DNA from 4 places in the Streptomyces sp. NPDC037100 genome. Region 2 is predicted to be linked to each of the others. Evidence: riboswitches for the same ligand, from Rfam matches in the RefSeq annotation. Region 2 holds a riboswitch; each other region holds the start of a gene.
What was found. Region 2 has a riboswitch for cyclic di-AMP ahead of ACZ7EG_RS14760 (transglycosylase family protein). Riboswitches for the same ligand answer to the same signal wherever they lie in the genome.
Positions count from the first base shown of each region.

Region 1: another riboswitch for cyclic di-AMP. It lies ahead of ACZ7EG_RS10110 (M23 family metallopeptidase); the one in region 2 lies ahead of ACZ7EG_RS14760 (transglycosylase family protein).
Region 3: another riboswitch for cyclic di-AMP. It lies ahead of ACZ7EG_RS32550 (C40 family peptidase); the one in region 2 lies ahead of ACZ7EG_RS14760 (transglycosylase family protein).
Region 4: another riboswitch for cyclic di-AMP. It lies ahead of ACZ7EG_RS18780 (M23 family metallopeptidase); the one in region 2 lies ahead of ACZ7EG_RS14760 (transglycosylase family protein).

Region 1 is NZ_JBVJSX010000003.1:21,681-25,415, reverse strand. It holds gene ACZ7EG_RS10120 (dihydrofolate reductase family protein) at 1-1,077, shown strand, start outside; tRNA gene ACZ7EG_RS10115 (tRNA-Met) at 1,143-1,216, shown strand; cyclic di-AMP (ydaO/yuaA leader) riboswitch at 1,506-1,662, shown strand; gene ACZ7EG_RS10110 (M23 family metallopeptidase) at 1,674-2,708, shown strand; gene ACZ7EG_RS10105 (aldo/keto reductase) at 2,869-3,735, shown strand, end outside.
Region 2 is NZ_JBVJSX010000004.1:121,110-124,844, forward strand. It holds gene eno (phosphopyruvate hydratase) at 1-696, opposite strand, end outside; gene ACZ7EG_RS14760 (transglycosylase family protein) at 960-1,643, opposite strand; cyclic di-AMP (ydaO/yuaA leader) riboswitch at 1,648-1,812, opposite strand; gene ACZ7EG_RS14765 (transglycosylase family protein) at 2,041-3,000, opposite strand; gene ACZ7EG_RS14770 (cytochrome P450 family protein) at 3,121-3,735, opposite strand, start outside.
Region 3 is NZ_JBVJSX010000012.1:139,513-143,247, reverse strand. It holds gene ACZ7EG_RS32560 (ATP-binding protein) at 1-415, shown strand, start outside; gene ACZ7EG_RS32555 (DUF6328 family protein) at 553-1,182, opposite strand; gene ACZ7EG_RS32550 (C40 family peptidase) at 1,265-1,738, opposite strand; cyclic di-AMP (ydaO/yuaA leader) riboswitch at 1,742-1,922, opposite strand; gene ACZ7EG_RS32545 (hypothetical protein) at 2,289-2,597, opposite strand; partial or broken gene ACZ7EG_RS32540 (ATP-dependent Clp protease proteolytic subunit) at 2,757-2,849, opposite strand; gene ACZ7EG_RS32535 (hypothetical protein) at 2,910-3,158, shown strand; gene ACZ7EG_RS32530 (hypothetical protein) at 3,209-3,337, shown strand; gene ACZ7EG_RS32525 (urease subunit gamma) at 3,451-3,735, shown strand, end outside.
Region 4 is NZ_JBVJSX010000005.1:290,580-294,314, reverse strand. It holds gene ACZ7EG_RS18790 (SGNH/GDSL hydrolase family protein) at 1-616, opposite strand, end outside; gene ACZ7EG_RS18785 (DUF6250 domain-containing protein) at 762-1,478, opposite strand; gene ACZ7EG_RS18780 (M23 family metallopeptidase) at 1,675-2,577, opposite strand; cyclic di-AMP (ydaO/yuaA leader) riboswitch at 2,582-2,743, opposite strand; gene ACZ7EG_RS18775 (alpha-galactosidase) at 3,053-3,735, opposite strand, start outside.

The sequences.
Region 1 (3,735 bases), on a different contig from region 2:
GACGACACCGGACCCGACCGCCTGCTCCTGTCCGGCCCGGCCGACTTCGACCGGGTCGACGAGGTACGGGCCTCCGTCGACGCGATCCTGATCGGCGCCGGCACCGTCCGCGCCGACAACCCGCGGCTCCTGGTGAACTCCGACGAACGCCGGGCCGCCCGCCGGGCCGCCGGGAAGCCGGAGTACCCCCTGAAGGTCACCGTGAGCGGTTCCGGCGACCTCGATCCGGACGCCCGCTTCTGGCACACCGGCGGCGAGAAGGTTCTCTACACGACCGACCGGGGTGCCGAACGCGCCCGTGCCCTCGGCCTCGCCACCGACGTCGTCCCGCTCGGCGCCGACCTCGACTGGCGGCGGCTGCTCACGCACCTGCACGACGTCCGGGGCGTACGGCGGCTCATGGTCGAGGGCGGGGGCCTGATCCACACCCAGCTCCTCACCCAGGGCCTCGCCGACGAACTCCAGCTGGTCCTCGCCCCGCTCTTCGTGGGCGACCCCCGGGCGCCCCGGCTCTTCGGCCCCGGTGGCTACCAGGGCGGCCGGCTCCGGCTGCTGGAGTCGCGGCGGATCGAGGACGTCGTCCTGATGCGCTACGAACCGACCGCCCCGGGCGCCGGCTCCCTGCCCGCCGCCGCCGACCATCACTGGCTGGCCCGCGCCTGTGAGCTGGCCGAGCGCTGTCCGCCGTCGGACACCGCGTTCAGCGTGGGCGCGGTCGTGGTCGCCGCCGACGGTACGGAACTGGCCCGTGGCCATTCCCGAGAGGGCGGCGACCCGGTGGTGCACGCCGAGGAGGCGGCCCTCGCGAAGCTCGACCCGGCCGACCCGCGCCTGCCCGGCGCGACGGTGTACAGCAGCCTGGAGCCCTGCGCTCGCCGCGCCTCCCGCCCCGCGCCCTGCGCCCGGCTGATCCTCGACGCGGGTGTCCGACGGGTCGTCACGGCCTGGCGCGAGCCGGACACCTTCGTGAAGGACGCCGACGGCAGCGGCCTCCTGGCGGCCCGGGGGGTGGAGGTCGTCGTCCTCCCGGAACACGAGGAGCGGGCCAAGGCCCCGAACCGTCACCTGCCGGGCTGAGCGCGGCCCGATCAGTGGGTGTGCGCGAGTGGTCCCGCGGATGGCGTACACTGGTGTCACAACGACGCGGGGTGGAGCAGCTCGGTAGCTCGCTGGGCTCATAACCCAGAGGTCGCAGGTTCAAATCCTGTCCCCGCTACTGAAGGCCAAGGGCCGGAATCCAAAAGGATTCCGGCCCTTGGTGCATTCCCCGGTGACGCCATTACGGTCGGTGAGGGAACCACCCCGTTCCGCATAACAACTGACGTACCGTCAAAACTCGTCGGTCACTTGTGAAGCGGTCAACTCGCCCGATTTGAGCCGGTCATGGCGGCAAAGTCCGCGCGAAAAAGGTTAATGATCAAGTGGAATCGCTGGAATACCCCTCGCGCCTCCATTAACGTTCGATAACGCAGCGCGGTCGTCCCAGCCGTCACAGAAGGCGGCTCCGTGCGCATGCGCCGAATCCTGAAAGGGAACCGGGGAACCACCACTTGGGGTGAATCGGGCGGATACCACCGTGGAAGCACGGCGGGTATACGCGCGTAGGAGACCTTCCTGCTCCGAACCCGTCAGCTAACCCGGTAGGCGAGAAGGAAGGAAAGGAGTACGCCCACGTGGCGTCCAACCGGCCTGCCCCCACGGCCCCGTACGCGCCGAAGCGCGAGACCGACACCTTCGGCTACGGCGGTCAGCGCACCGACGAGGGCCCGTTCCAGGAGTGGAACCCCACCGAGGAGTCCATCCGTCCCGTCCGTGGCCGGCATCGCGTCACCAAGCAGCGTGGCGGAGGCCTCGCCCGCAGCTCCACCGTCCTGGGCGTCGGCGTCATAGCCGCCGTGGGTGCCGGCGGCATGGCCAGTGCCCAGACCGGCAAGCCCCCGGTGTCCATCTCCGTGCCGGACCTGCCCTCGGTGGGTTCCCTCATCTCGGACGACGACACCCCCGAAGGTTCCGCCACCCCGCTCAGCAGCCTCGGCACCGCCACGGCGGCCACCGAGGAGAGCACCTCCGAAGCCGGCGCCGGCGAGGCGCTGCGCGCCCGGATCATGGCCCAGGTCGAGCACCAGCAGGACCAGATCGAGACCAAGGCCGCCCAGGACGCCGCGGCCGCCGCCGAGAAGGCAGCCGCGGAAGCGGTCGCCAAGGCGGAGAAGGAAGCCGAGGCCAAGGCCGCCGAGGCCAAGCGGAAGGCGGAGGAGGAGGCCAGGAAGAAGGCCGAGGCCGAGCGTCTCGCCGCCCTGGCCAAGCAGTTCACGCTGCCGACCTCCTCGTACACCATCACCTCCAGCTTCGGCCAGGCCGGCGCCTACTGGTCCTCCGGCTACCACACGGGCCTGGACTTCGCCGCCCCCACGGGCACGCCGATCAAGGCCGTGCACAGCGGCACCATCACCGAGGCGGGCTGGAACGGCTCGTACGGCTACAAGACCGTCCTCACCCTCGATGACGGCACCGAGATCTGGTACGCGCACCAGTCCTCCATCGGCGTCAGCGTCGGCCAGAAGGTCAGCACCGGCGACGTGATCGGCCGCGTGGGCGCCACCGGCAACGTCACCGGCGCGCACCTGCACCTCGAAGTCCACTCCGGCGGATCCGCGAGCGGCATCGACCCGATGGCGTGGCTGCGCGGCAAGGGACTGAACCCGTAAGCGGTACGTACCGTTGAAGCACCGACGGCCCTGACGACCCCCCGACGTCAGGGCTGCCGGACGTTGTGGCGTGCGGCGGCGCACGCCGGGCGGGAGTGTTTACAGGGCCTTTGCGTACGCCGCGGAATGAGGCGTTCCCCTCGGGGGGTTGACGTGCAGCATGACTTCACTGCGCAAGCTCGGCTCTTCCGACCTCGAGGTCTTCCCGCTCGCCCTCGGCGGCAACGTCTTCGGCTGGACCGCCGACGAGGACCAGTCGTTCGCCGTACTCGACGCCTACACCGCCGCCGGCGGCAACTTCGTCGACACCGCCGACTCCTACTCGGCCTGGGTGGAGGGCAACAAGGGTGGTGAGTCCGAGACGGTGCTCGGCAAGTGGCTGAAGTCCCGCGGCAACCGCGCGGACGTCGTCGTCGCCACGAAGGTCAGCCGGCACCCCGAGTTCCGCGGACTGTCCGCCGGCACCGTCAAGGCCGCCGCCGATGCCTCCCTGCAACGCCTCGGCACCGATTACATCGACCTCTACTACACGCACTTCGACCAGCCCGACGTGCCCGTCGAGGAGATCATCGGCGCGCTCGACAGTCTTGTGAAGGCCGGGAAGGTGCGGCACATCGCCGCCTCCAACATCTCCGCCGAGCGGCTGCGGGCGTCCCTGGAGTTCTCCGAGCGTGAGGGGCTCGCCCGGTACGTGGCCCTCCAGCCGCACTACAACCTGGTCTCCCGCGACACCTACGAGGGTGAGCTGCAGGATCTCGCCGAGCGGACCGGCCTGGCCGCCTTGCCGTACTTCTCGCTCGCGTCCGGCTTCCTCACGGGCAAGTACCGGCCCGGCACGACGGTCGACAGCGCGCGGGCGGGCAGTGCCGCCGCGCACCTGGAGACCGAGCGGGGCCAGCGGGTGCTCGCCGCCCTCGACGAGATCGCCGGGACGCACGACGTGCCCATGGCCACGGTGGCTCTCGCCTGGCTCGCCGCCCAGCCGACCGTCGTGGCGCCGATCGCTTCCGCACGGACGGTGGAGCAG
Region 2 (3,735 bases):
GGTGTAACCGGCTTCCTTGATCGCCTCGAGGATGAGGTCGAGGGCCTCGCGGTTGGAGCCGAGGTTCGGGGCGAAGCCGCCCTCGTCGCCGAGGCCGGTGGCCAGGCCCTTGCTCTTCAGGACCTTCTTCAGGGTGTGGTAGACCTCGGCGCCCCAGCGCAGGGCCTCGGAGAAGGACTCCGCGCCGATCGGGGCGATCATGAACTCCTGGATGTCCACGTTGGAGTCGGCGTGCGAACCGCCGTTCAGGATGTTCATCATCGGCACCGGCAGCAGGTGCGCGTTGGGGCCGCCCAGGTAGCGGAAGAGGGGGAGGTCGCTGGCCTCGGAGGCGGCGTGGGCCACGGCGAGGGAGACGCCGAGGATGGCGTTGGCGCCGAGGGAGCCCTTGTTGTCGGTGGCGTCCAGGTCGAACATCGCCTGGTCGATCAGGCGCTGCTCGGTGGCGTCGTAGCCGACCAGCTCCGGGCCGATCTGCTCGATGACCGCGAGAACGGCTTTCTCCACACCCTTGCCGAGGTAGCGGTTCGAGTCGCCGTCGCGGAGCTCGATGGCCTCGAAGGCGCCCGTGGAGGCGCCGGACGGGACGGCGGCACGACCCGTGCTGCCGTCGTCGAGGCCGACCTCGACCTCGACCGTGGGGTTGCCTCGGGAGTCCAGGATTTCCCGGGCTACGACGACGTCGATGGACGGCACGAGCATCTCCTTCTTGATGTGACGCGGTGACGCGGGTCGCGCGGACCCGGCGAGGTGCGGGCCCGGTGGCTCGCGACATGAGCCTAACCGGCTCCGGGCGATCGGCCACCGGGTCGCCCACCCCATGGACAGAACCGAGAGTAAATTGTTTCCGAACGGAACAAAGCCGGTTGCCGAAAAAACCCCGCCCCGGCGCGTACGGGGGATGACGCACCGGGGCGGGGAGTCCGTGGACCCTGGACGGGTCCGGCCGGGGCCGCTGCTTACTTCAGGTGCAGCTGCTGGCCCGGGTAGATGAGGTTGGCGTCCTCGATGATGTCCTTGTTCAGCTGGAAGAGCTTCTCCCAGCCGCCCTTGACCTTCTCGTCCGCGGCGATCGAGCCGAGGGTGTCACCCTTGACGACCTTGTACTCGCCGTCGCCCTTCTCGACCTTCTTGCCGGTCGGGGTGGTGACGGTCTTCTTGGCCGCCGGGCGCTCGTCGGAGCGGGAGGCCGGCTGCTGCTCGGTCTGACGGGTCTCGGTGCTCTGCGAGGAGCTTCCGGAGTCGCTCGAGGAGCCGCCGCCGGTGTAGCCGGCGCTCGACAGGCCCTTGCCGCAGACCGGCCAGGCACCCTTGCCCTGGCTCGCCAGGACCTTCTCGGCGATCTCGATCTGCTGGGCCTTGGTCGCCTGGTCGGCGGTGGAGGCGTACTTGGTGCCGCCGTAGCCGGACCAGGTGGAGGCGGAGAACTGCAGACCGCCGTAGTAGCCGTTGCCGGTGTTGATGGACCAGTTGCCGCCGGACTCGCACTGGGCGACCGCGTCCCACTCGGAGGCGGTGGCGGCGGAGGCGTTGCCGGCCGCCATCAGCGGGGCGGCGACGGCGGCACCGGTGACACCGGCGATGGCGATGGCACGAGTGGCCTTGGACGGACGGCGGTGCGTGCCCTTGCCGGAAAACAGCATGGAGAGATCCCCTCACCGACGCCTGCGAGGTGAGCTGTCGGGTTCGGGCCGGTTGAGTTGCCCGGCCGCGCCCCTCTCGGGACGCGGCTTCACCCCAAGCCCTTCCGGCAACCGGCCGGTCGGGCACTTACCTTGGGTCCCCCGCTCCTGCCTACGGCGCTTGACGCGACGACTGTTCCCGTACGGCCGCTGGCAGGATTCGGCGTTGCGGCAGCCGGGGCTCGCGGTGACGAGCGATCACGACCGTAGACACGCGATCCACTGAATTTCAAAGACGATCAGGGCTTCTGAGATCTATCTCTCACGGGCCCCAAATGGGACATTAGCCGCGAAACATGACGTCAACTCGCACGGTTTAGGGGGGACTTCGCCCCCCGTTTCCGCACTGCCCGAACGGCTACTTCTCGTCCGCTTCGCCCTCGACCGCGAGCGCCTGACCGGGGTGGATGAGGTCCGGGTCGGCGCCGACCTCGTTCTCGTTGCCCTCGTAGAGCGTGTGCCATCCGCCGCTGACCTGAAGGGCGTCGGCGATGGACCAGAGACTGTCGCCGACGCCCACGATGTAGGCGCCCTCGGACGCGTCGCCGGAACCCTCGTCAGCCTGCGCGGAGTGACGCCCCGTGGACTTCCCCGCACCATCGCCGTCGGACGCGCCGGTTTCGTCGGCGCTGGGGCCGCGATGACGGCCGGAGCCGGTGTCGGTCGGCCGCGAGGAGTCGCCACCCTGCCGGGCGCTGTCGGCTTTGTCGCCCTTGGAGGTGGCCGACGGGGAGCCGTCGGACTGCCGCTTCTGCGACGAGCCGGTGGTTTCGGTGGACTTGTCCGGCTTGGCGGTTTCATCCTTCGAGGCCGATGACGCGTCAGGTGACGACGAAGGAGAGGAGGAAGGACTGCCCGAAGGGGACGAACCGAGCGAGTCGAGCAGACCGGGCGAGTCGACCTCACCGGACGAGTCGGATGAACCGGACGAGTCCGACCCCTTGCCCTGCTCGAGGCCGGAGAGCAGTCCACAGGTGCGCCACGCGCCGACTCCCTGGTCGGCGAGGATTCTCTCGGCCACGGCTATCTGCTGTGAGCGGCTGGCCAGGTCGGCGCTCGCGGCGTAGTCGAGGCCGCCGTGGTTCTCCCAGTCCTCCTGGGACAACTGCAGGCCGCCGTAGTAACCGTTGCCGCTGTTCTGGCTCCAGGCGCCGCCGGTCTCGCAGTCCGCGACCTTGTCCCAGGTCGTGCCGTCGGCCGCACTGGCACCGGAGGCCCCGAGGAGTGGGATCGCGATGGCGGAGCCGGTCACTCCGGCCGCGACGAGGAGAGCCGGAGCCTGGCGTGGGCGACGGTGTCGACCGTTCCCGGAGAGCATACGGAGACCTTTCGCGCGACAGCGGTGATCGACGCGGCGTGAATCCCTCCGCGTTGATGGGTGAACGTATCGGCAGACGATCACTTGTCACAAGTTCATGCCGCGCAGATCACGTGAAGATCACAGGTCTGATGTTTCGTCACGTTCGGCCGGTGCTGCCGGTGCGAACTCCACCGGCAGCGTGCGCAGCCCGCGCATGATGAGGCCGCCGCGCCATCTCAGCTCGGCCGGATCGGCAGCGAGCCGGAGGTCCGGGAGGCGGGTGAGGAGGGTGGCGAGCGCGGTCTGCCCCTCCAGGCGGGCCAGCGGGGCGCCGAGGCAGTAGTGGATGCCGTGGCCGTATCCGAGGTGCTGGTTGTCGCGGCGGGAGAGGTCCAGTACGTCCGGATCGGCGAATCGCTCAGGGTCCCGGTCCGCGGCGGCCAGCACCACGAGGACGGGGTCGCCCGCCTCGATGCGCCGACCGCCGAGAGTGAGGGACTGCGTGGCGAAGCGCCAGGTGGCGAGTTCGACGGGGCCGTCGTAGCGGAGGAGTTCCTCGACGCCGGTCTCCAGGAGGCCGCTCTCCCCGGCGGCGAGGGACGCCTGGAGCCGGGCACGCTGCCCTGGGTGGGTGAGCAGCGCGTAGGTGCCGTTTCCGATCAGGTTGACGGTTGTCTCGAAACCGGCGAACAGCAGGATGAAGGCCATGGCCGCCGCCTCGTTCTCGGTGAGGTGCTCGCCGTGGTCGGAGGC
Region 3 (3,735 bases), on a different contig from region 2:
CGCCTCGGTCTCCGCAGCGCGTGCCTATGTGGTGAACACGCTGGCGGAGTGGGGCCTGCCGACGGACACGGAGGTGTCCGACACCGTCCGGCTCATCATCTCGGAACTCGCCACCAACGCCGTCCAGCACACCTTCGGTCAGTCGCCCACCTTCACCGTGGAGGTCGAGCTGGATCGCGACGAACGGCTGCGCATCGGTGTCACGGACAGTCACCCGCGCTTCCCCAGACGCCTGCCCGCAGCCGTCCAGCAGGACAACGGCCGCGGCCTGGTCATCATCCGCTGGCTGACCGCCGAGTGCGGTGGCAGACTCCGTATCCGCCCCACCCGCGAAGGCGGCAAGACCATCTCGATCGAACTCCCGTGGGCCGTCCCGGTCCGCCCGGTGACGACGGCGGGCCAGCAGGAGGCGTAGCCGGTCACAGCAGGACCTGAAGGCCCTCCCCACCGGGTGCCTCGACGCACCCCGGCCCGCGCGACCCACATCCGGGCCACCCTCGCGGCTCTACGCGGCCCGCTGCGCGCTGTGCGACCCGCCCGAGCCCGCGGCCCTCACCGGTGCCGCGCCGACGCCTCCCGGTGCGCTGCCGCCCCTCGCAGCTCTGACGGCTGCCGGACGGTGCGCCGCAGCGGTGCCGGGATCCGGATCTCGGCCCCCTCCGGCTCCTCCTCGGTGGTCTCCCCGGCTCCGTCCCGTTCCACGTGCAGCCCCGCCCGTCGCACCAGCCGGGGGAGTATCCCCCACAGCCCGACGCAGACCAGGAAGGTCGCGACGCCCGCGGCGATGCCACCGGCCCGGCCCGTGGTCACGTCGACCACCAGCAGCACCGAACCGCTGAACGCGAACACCAGCACGCTCAGACCGGTCGTGGCCAGACGCGAGGAGACCTGCACTATGCGGGGCTTGGCGCCCTGCTGGAAGAGGGAGCGGTGCAGCGCGGCCGGCGCGGTGAAGAGCGCGGCGGCCAGGACCGCCAGCAGCAGCGTGATGACGTAGGTGACGCGCTGAACCGTGTCCAGGTCCCCGAAGCGCGAGGTGAAGGCCAGCGACAGCAGGAAGGCGAAGAGGATCTGCACACCCGTCTGGGTGACGCGGAGTTCCTGGAGCAGCTCGACGAAGTTGCGGTCGGCGCGTTGCAGCGGAGTCTCGTTGCGCGCGGTGCAGGGACGGTGCTCGGCCATGACGTCACGGGTATCCACTTACGGCCGTGTCACGCTCCGGCGTGCGGCGGCGCGTCAAGGACGCCGCCGCACGCCGGGCGGATCACTTCACGCGCCCGTACCAGACGCTCTTGGTCCAGATCTTCTGCAGTCGCACCACGTCCCCGCTCTTCGGGGAGTGCCAGAGCTTGTTCTTACCCGCGTAGATACCGACGTGGTACACGTTGCTGCCCGAGTGGAAGAACACCAGGTCTCCCGCCTTGCGGTTCTTGGCGGAGATGTGGCGCGTCTTGTTGTACTGCTGGGCAGCCGTGCGGGGGAGCTTCTTGCCGGCCTTCTTGAACGAGTAGAGCGTGAGCCCGGAGCAGTCGAACCGGTGCGGCCCTATCGCCCCGTACTTGTAGGGCGAACCCTTCTTGGATGCCGCGATCTGGAGTGCCTTGGTCGCCGGTGTGGCTGCCGCGGCCTCGGAGGTGAAGCCGGGCGCCACGATCGAGCCGCCCACCGCGGCGATGGTGAGCGCCGAGGCCGTACCGGCTCGGGCCATGAGCGACGGGACACGATTGAGCGCAGTCATGCGCAACCCTTCGTCAGCCGCCTGTGAAGGATGACCTGTCGGATTCGGGCTGACAAAGTTGCCCGGCCGCTGACGCGGCTTCACCCCAAGGGCTGCTCGGGTCCGGTCATGGCGTGACCGTTCCGGCGACCCGTCGTGCTTGGGTCCTCCACTCCTGCCGATCCACTCCTGTCGACCGGTCATCCGGGCGGCGGCAGGACTCGGCGTCCGCCCGGATCGCCCCGCCACAGCGGCGGGGGCTTGTCGTCAGACAGGGATCTTGGCGCATGCCTGTCCGGATTTCCCAACGGAACCGGGGATTTGTGTTGTTACTCACCACTCACCCGTTCGGGTGGACACGTGTGCGTTCGCGCCACTGTCCACGGGTTCGCGGACCGTCGGACCAGCGGCGGAATACCCCAGTCCGTCCCCGGGCTACGCGTGTTGCGCAACCGGGAGGGCCCGAAAATCGGTCCTCCGCCTACTCCGAACAGGGGTACGTCTTTTGGTCCGTTTCAACTCAGCTCCGAACGCTCCGCCGTCGTCGGGCATCCGGACCGACGGCTTCGCGTCAACTGACGGACTCCGGGGGCAGGGTGAGCCGGGCCGTGCGCCGCTCACCGTCCAGCACGCGCAGCGCCCGGACCAGGGTGTCGGCGTGCAGTTCCGTCTCGCCCCGCTGGTGCATCAGGGCCAGAGCATCACGCAGCGCGGTCACCTTGCCGACGAGGGCCTGGGCGGCGCGCAGCCCGCGGTAGGTGTCGCCGTCGCGGGCCGGGTTGATGCGGCCGAGCAGGTCGACGACGTCGAGGTAACGGTCGATCAGTTCCGCCTCGGCGCGGGTCAGGGCGGGAAGCGACGGCAGTTCGGGCGGGAGCACCGGGGCCTCACTGCCCGGTCGGCGGGGCGAGGGTGGCCTTGCGGCCGGGGATGATCCCGTCCACCAGGCCGTACTCCGCCGCCTCCTGCGCGGTGAGGACTTGTCCCGCTCGATGTCCGCGCTCACCTGCTCCCGGGTGCGGCCCGTGTTCAGGGCGAGCATCTCCTCCATCCGGCTCCGGACGCGGGCCAACTCATCCGCCTGGATGGCCAGATCGCTCGCCTGACCGCGGATCGGCTCGGGCAGGGGCATCGCGGCGGAGCACTGGAGGGCCGGCCACTAGGCCCGTGCCCGTGCAGACGGAAGACCTCGGTGACCTTGTCCACGACCTTCCGCATCACGCGCAGGTCCGACGAACTCATCGCCTCCGTTCTCGGCAGGACGCTCGCCGCCCGTGAGTCCCTGGTCGTCGACGGCCGGCCCGCCTTCCCGCGGCTCGTCGTCCAGGTGTGGACGGAGACCCTGCGCAACGAGGAGCCGGCACTCCTGCTCGCGGACGGCTACGGCTCGGTCCGCGCGGCCTGGGGAGGATCGTCGAGGACTACCAGGAGGCCGGGATGATGCCGGGCGGACGTGGCGCCGGACCACGTGGCCCGCACGATGATGCCGCGGTGCTCGGGTTCATCGCCCAGCAGTCCCTCTTCGGGCCGGCGCCGGTCGAGGCCCTCCGGGACGGTCTGCGGGCGCTGATCGGCATGCGGGACGGGGACACGCCGACCGGTGGATCACGACTGGATTAACGTGCCCGAAACGCGGTCCGACTAGCCTGCCGCTCCACGCCACCTGGCACTTTGCCCCGTGGCCGCGGCAACCGGGCCCCGCACGGCCCGGAGCGACGACTGTGAGGTGGGACGTGCAGCTGACCCCGCACGAGCAAGAACGACTGCTGATCCACGTGGCGGCGGACGTCGCCGAGAAGCGCCGGGCCCGTGGTCTGAAGCTCAACCACCCCGAGGCGGTCGCGCTCATCACCTCGCACATCCTCGAAGGCGCGCGGGACGGCCGGACCGTAGCGGAGCTCATGTCCTCCGGACGTAAACTCCTGACCAGGGACGACGTCATGGAGGGCATCCCCGAGATGATCCACGACGTCCAGGTCGAGGCCACCTTCCCGGACGGCACCAAGCTCGTCACCGTC
Region 4 (3,735 bases), on a different contig from region 2:
GCGGCGGAGGCCACGCCTGCTCGGGGTCGGCCGGCACATCGAGGCCGAGCACCTGGCCCGCACGGAGCGCCACGCGTGTGTGCCCCTCGGGCGACAGGTGCAACCGGTCGGCGTCCCAGGCCCGGCGGTCCTGCACGCTGCGCAGGGACCACAGGTCCAGGACCGGGCAGCCGTACCGGTCGGCGATGGCCCGGACGTGTCCGTTGTACGTGGCGATCTTGCCGCGCAGATGCCTGAGCACGGGCACACCACGGGTGTCGAACCCGGTCGTCACCATCACCGTGCCGGACACGGCGGTGAGTTGCACCAGAGCCCGCTCGAAGCGCTCGGCCACCTCGTCCGGATCGGTGCCGGGCCGGATGATGTCGTTGCCCCCGGCGCAGAACGAGACGAGGTCCGGGGCCATGCCGACGGCCCGCGGAACCTGGTCCGCCACGATCTGGTCGAGGAGCTTTCCGCGTACGGCGAGATTGGTGTACTGGAAGTCGCCCTCGGGCCTGCGGTCGGCGAGCAGGACGGCGAACCGGTCGGCCCAGCCGACGAACGCCCCGTCGGGGCCGGGGTCGCCGACGCCCTCGGTGAAGCTGTCCCCCACCGCCACGTACGACCCGATCACTGCTTTGCTGTCACTCTTCGAATCGTCTGCCACAGCAGCTCATGATTCACCTTCGAATGTGACCTACGCGACCGTAGGAAAGGGTTGACGGTCGGTGAGATAAGCCACTCCTAAAGTGTTCGCCAAATCCGGAATACCCCGCTTGTCAGGGATGTTTCGGGGGGAGTCGCCAGACCCGGAATCCGTTGATCCGGAAATGGCTCCAGACGGTCCGGAAGGCGAAATGACCGCCGGTGTAGGGCTGCGGGTCGGTGTAGTCGAAGACGAGCCGCCCGTTGTTCCACCATCGGACCGTGGAGCCGTCGGACACGATCCGCACCCGGTGGGGCTCGCCCGGCACCAGCAGCGGCTCGGTGTAGTCGAAGACCAGGGGGCGGACGCCGGGTTCGCCGACGTAGCGGCGCAGCCGGGTCGTGGTGTTGTAGTTGGCGCCGTAGCCCGCGTAGTACGTCGTGAGGTGGTCGTACTCGTCGAGGGCTCCGCCGCGCGGTGTCGCGAAGAGGTCGTCCGGGGAGCGGACGTCGGTCGCGTTCCAGAAGTTGTTGAGGTCCGAGACCCGGTCGTTGACGCCGCCCTCGGAGACGGGGGTCGCGGTGTATTCGAGCATGTACGGCCCGTCCAGCCGCCGCCTGAACCACACGGTCGCGCCGCTCGGTACGTCGATCTCCAGCGTGCCGCGTGAGGCGGTGACGGTGCCGCCGTCCTGGAGTTCGGTCGCCCACTGCCCGAGGCCGTGGCAGAAGTCGTCCCGCGCGATGAGACGGCGGTGAGGGGACGCGGCGTGCGCGGTGGCCGTGGGGGCGAGAGCCGCCAGGGCGGCTCCGGCGGCCAGGGCTCCGAACGCTCTGCGGGTGGTCGGCATGGTGACACCACTCCTCGGGATCCGCCGGGAAGGCTCCGGAAAGCGCTTGCACTCCGGTCGTGATCACTCTGTCCCAACTGCCGCCGCATGTCGATCCCTTGGGGGGAGCGACGGCACGCGCACACACCGAAGGCCGGACCCGGGGATCGGGGGTCCGGCCTTCGGTCGCGTGTCAGGCAGGTGGTCGTGCGGTGGGTCAGCCGACGGAGACGCCGTGCGAGCGCAGGAAGGCGACCGGGTCCACGTCCGAGCCGTAGTCCGGCGTGGTGCGGATCTCGAAGTGCAGGTGCGGCCCGGTCACGTTGCCGGTCGCGCCCGACAGGCCGACCTGCTGCCCCGCGGTCACGGTCTGGCCGGCCGAGACGGAGAGCTGGGACAGGTGGGCGTACTGGGCGTAGTAGCCGTCGTCGAGCTTGATGACGACCTGGTTGCCGTACGCGCCACCCCAGCCGGCGGAGACGACCGTGCCCGCGCCGACGGCCTTGAGGGAGGTGCCGGTCGGGACGACGAAGTCGACACCGGTGTGGTAGCCGCTGGACCACATGCTGCCGGACATGTGGTACGGGGTGCCGACGGTGGCACCGGCCACCGGGAGGGTGAAGCCGCCGGCGTTGCTCTCGGCGGCGGCCGGCTTCGCGGCGGCCTCCGCCTTCGGGGCCGAATCGGCGGCGGACGGCTTCGGGGCCGAGGTCTTCGGCGTGGACGGGGCCGAGGCCTTCGGGGCGCTCGCCGCCTTCTTGCCGATCGACAGCTTCAGGCCCGGATGGATCAGCGACGGGTCGGAGCCGACGGCGTCACGGTTGTCCGCGTAGAGCTTCTTCCAGCCGCCGCTGACGTCCTGCTCGTCGGCGATCTTCGCTAGGTAGTCGCCGGCCTGCACGGTGTACGTGCGGACGCCGCTGGCCTTTTCGGCGGCCTTCTTCCCGGCGGCCGGAGCGGACTGGACGGCCTTTTCCGGAGCCGACTGCGGGGTGGCGGCGTGAGCGCCGGCGGCCCCCATGAGCGGCAGGGCGAGGGCGGCCCCACCGGTTCCGGCGACGGCGATGGAGCGGGTGAAACGCTGAGTCTTGGGGCGGCGGTGCTTACCCTTCGCGGGCATGGCGAATTCCTCTCCGTCGCCTGCGAGGTGAGCTGTCGGGTGCGGGCTGGAGATGCCCGGCCGCGCCGGGGCGCGGCTGAACCCCAAGCCGTTCCGGGAACCGGAACAGGCGTCTTACCTGTGGGTCCCCCGCTCCTGCCGTACGTCGGGTCAGTGTGTGCGGACTCCGGGCGGCGGCAGGATTAGGCGTCCGTCCGGATTGGTGTGGAACGTAAGCGACCACGACGCAATAGGACAAGCTTGCGGTTGCCCGTGACGGTGTTTTTCTTGATGCGTCGCCACATGTGCCGTCACCGAGCGTGGATTACCGATCTCCCGCTCTGCTCAATGGCCGTGAGAATTGCGGGGATTACGTGAACATGGCGACAGCGCATCGTCACGAATATGACGATGGTCACGCACCCCGACCTCATCTCCTTTGCGATCGGGGCACGTTATCCCTAAGCGGCTAAAATTCCCCATTCGGACAGAATGGCTACTTCCGCTTAAGACGGACGATGGCGGCATCCAGATCTCCGCGCAAACCGACCCGCAGTCCGTGATGAAGCAGTACGGCCCCTCGGTGAACTTCGCCCGTTTCGAGGCATTCATACGACTTCGTCGGGTCGAGGCCGCGTAGCCGCAGCGTCGGAACGGGCTCGCCGTAACGCTGCGCCTGGAGCCAGGCGAAGACGACGGTCTCCTCGCCGAGGACGTACTGCACGGCGCTCAGTCCGCCCTCCGGCGGCCGCAGCCGGTACTGGTCGCCGCGCTGCACCACGGTCCGGATCTCCTTGTAGAGCCCCACCCACCGCGCCGCCTCGGCCAGCTCCTCCGGCGTCCACTTCGTGAGGTCGCCGCCGACCCCGAGCACCCCGGCCATGGCGCTGACGAACCGGAACCGCAGCGAGCTGGCCCGGTGGTTGAGCATCGCGTTCGGGCTGTCGGTGACCCAGGCGGCCATGACCCGGGCCGGATGGATCTGACTGAAGCCGTGCTGGATGGCGAGCCGGTCGAGGGGGTCGGTGTTGTCGGAGGTCCACACCTGGTCCGTCCGGCTCAGCACACCGAGGTCGATCCGCCCGCCGCCGCCCGAGCAGGACTCGAAGGCCACCCCCGGGTGGGCGGCCCGCAGCCGGTCCAGCAGGGCGTACAGGCCGTGCACGTGGTCGACCCACA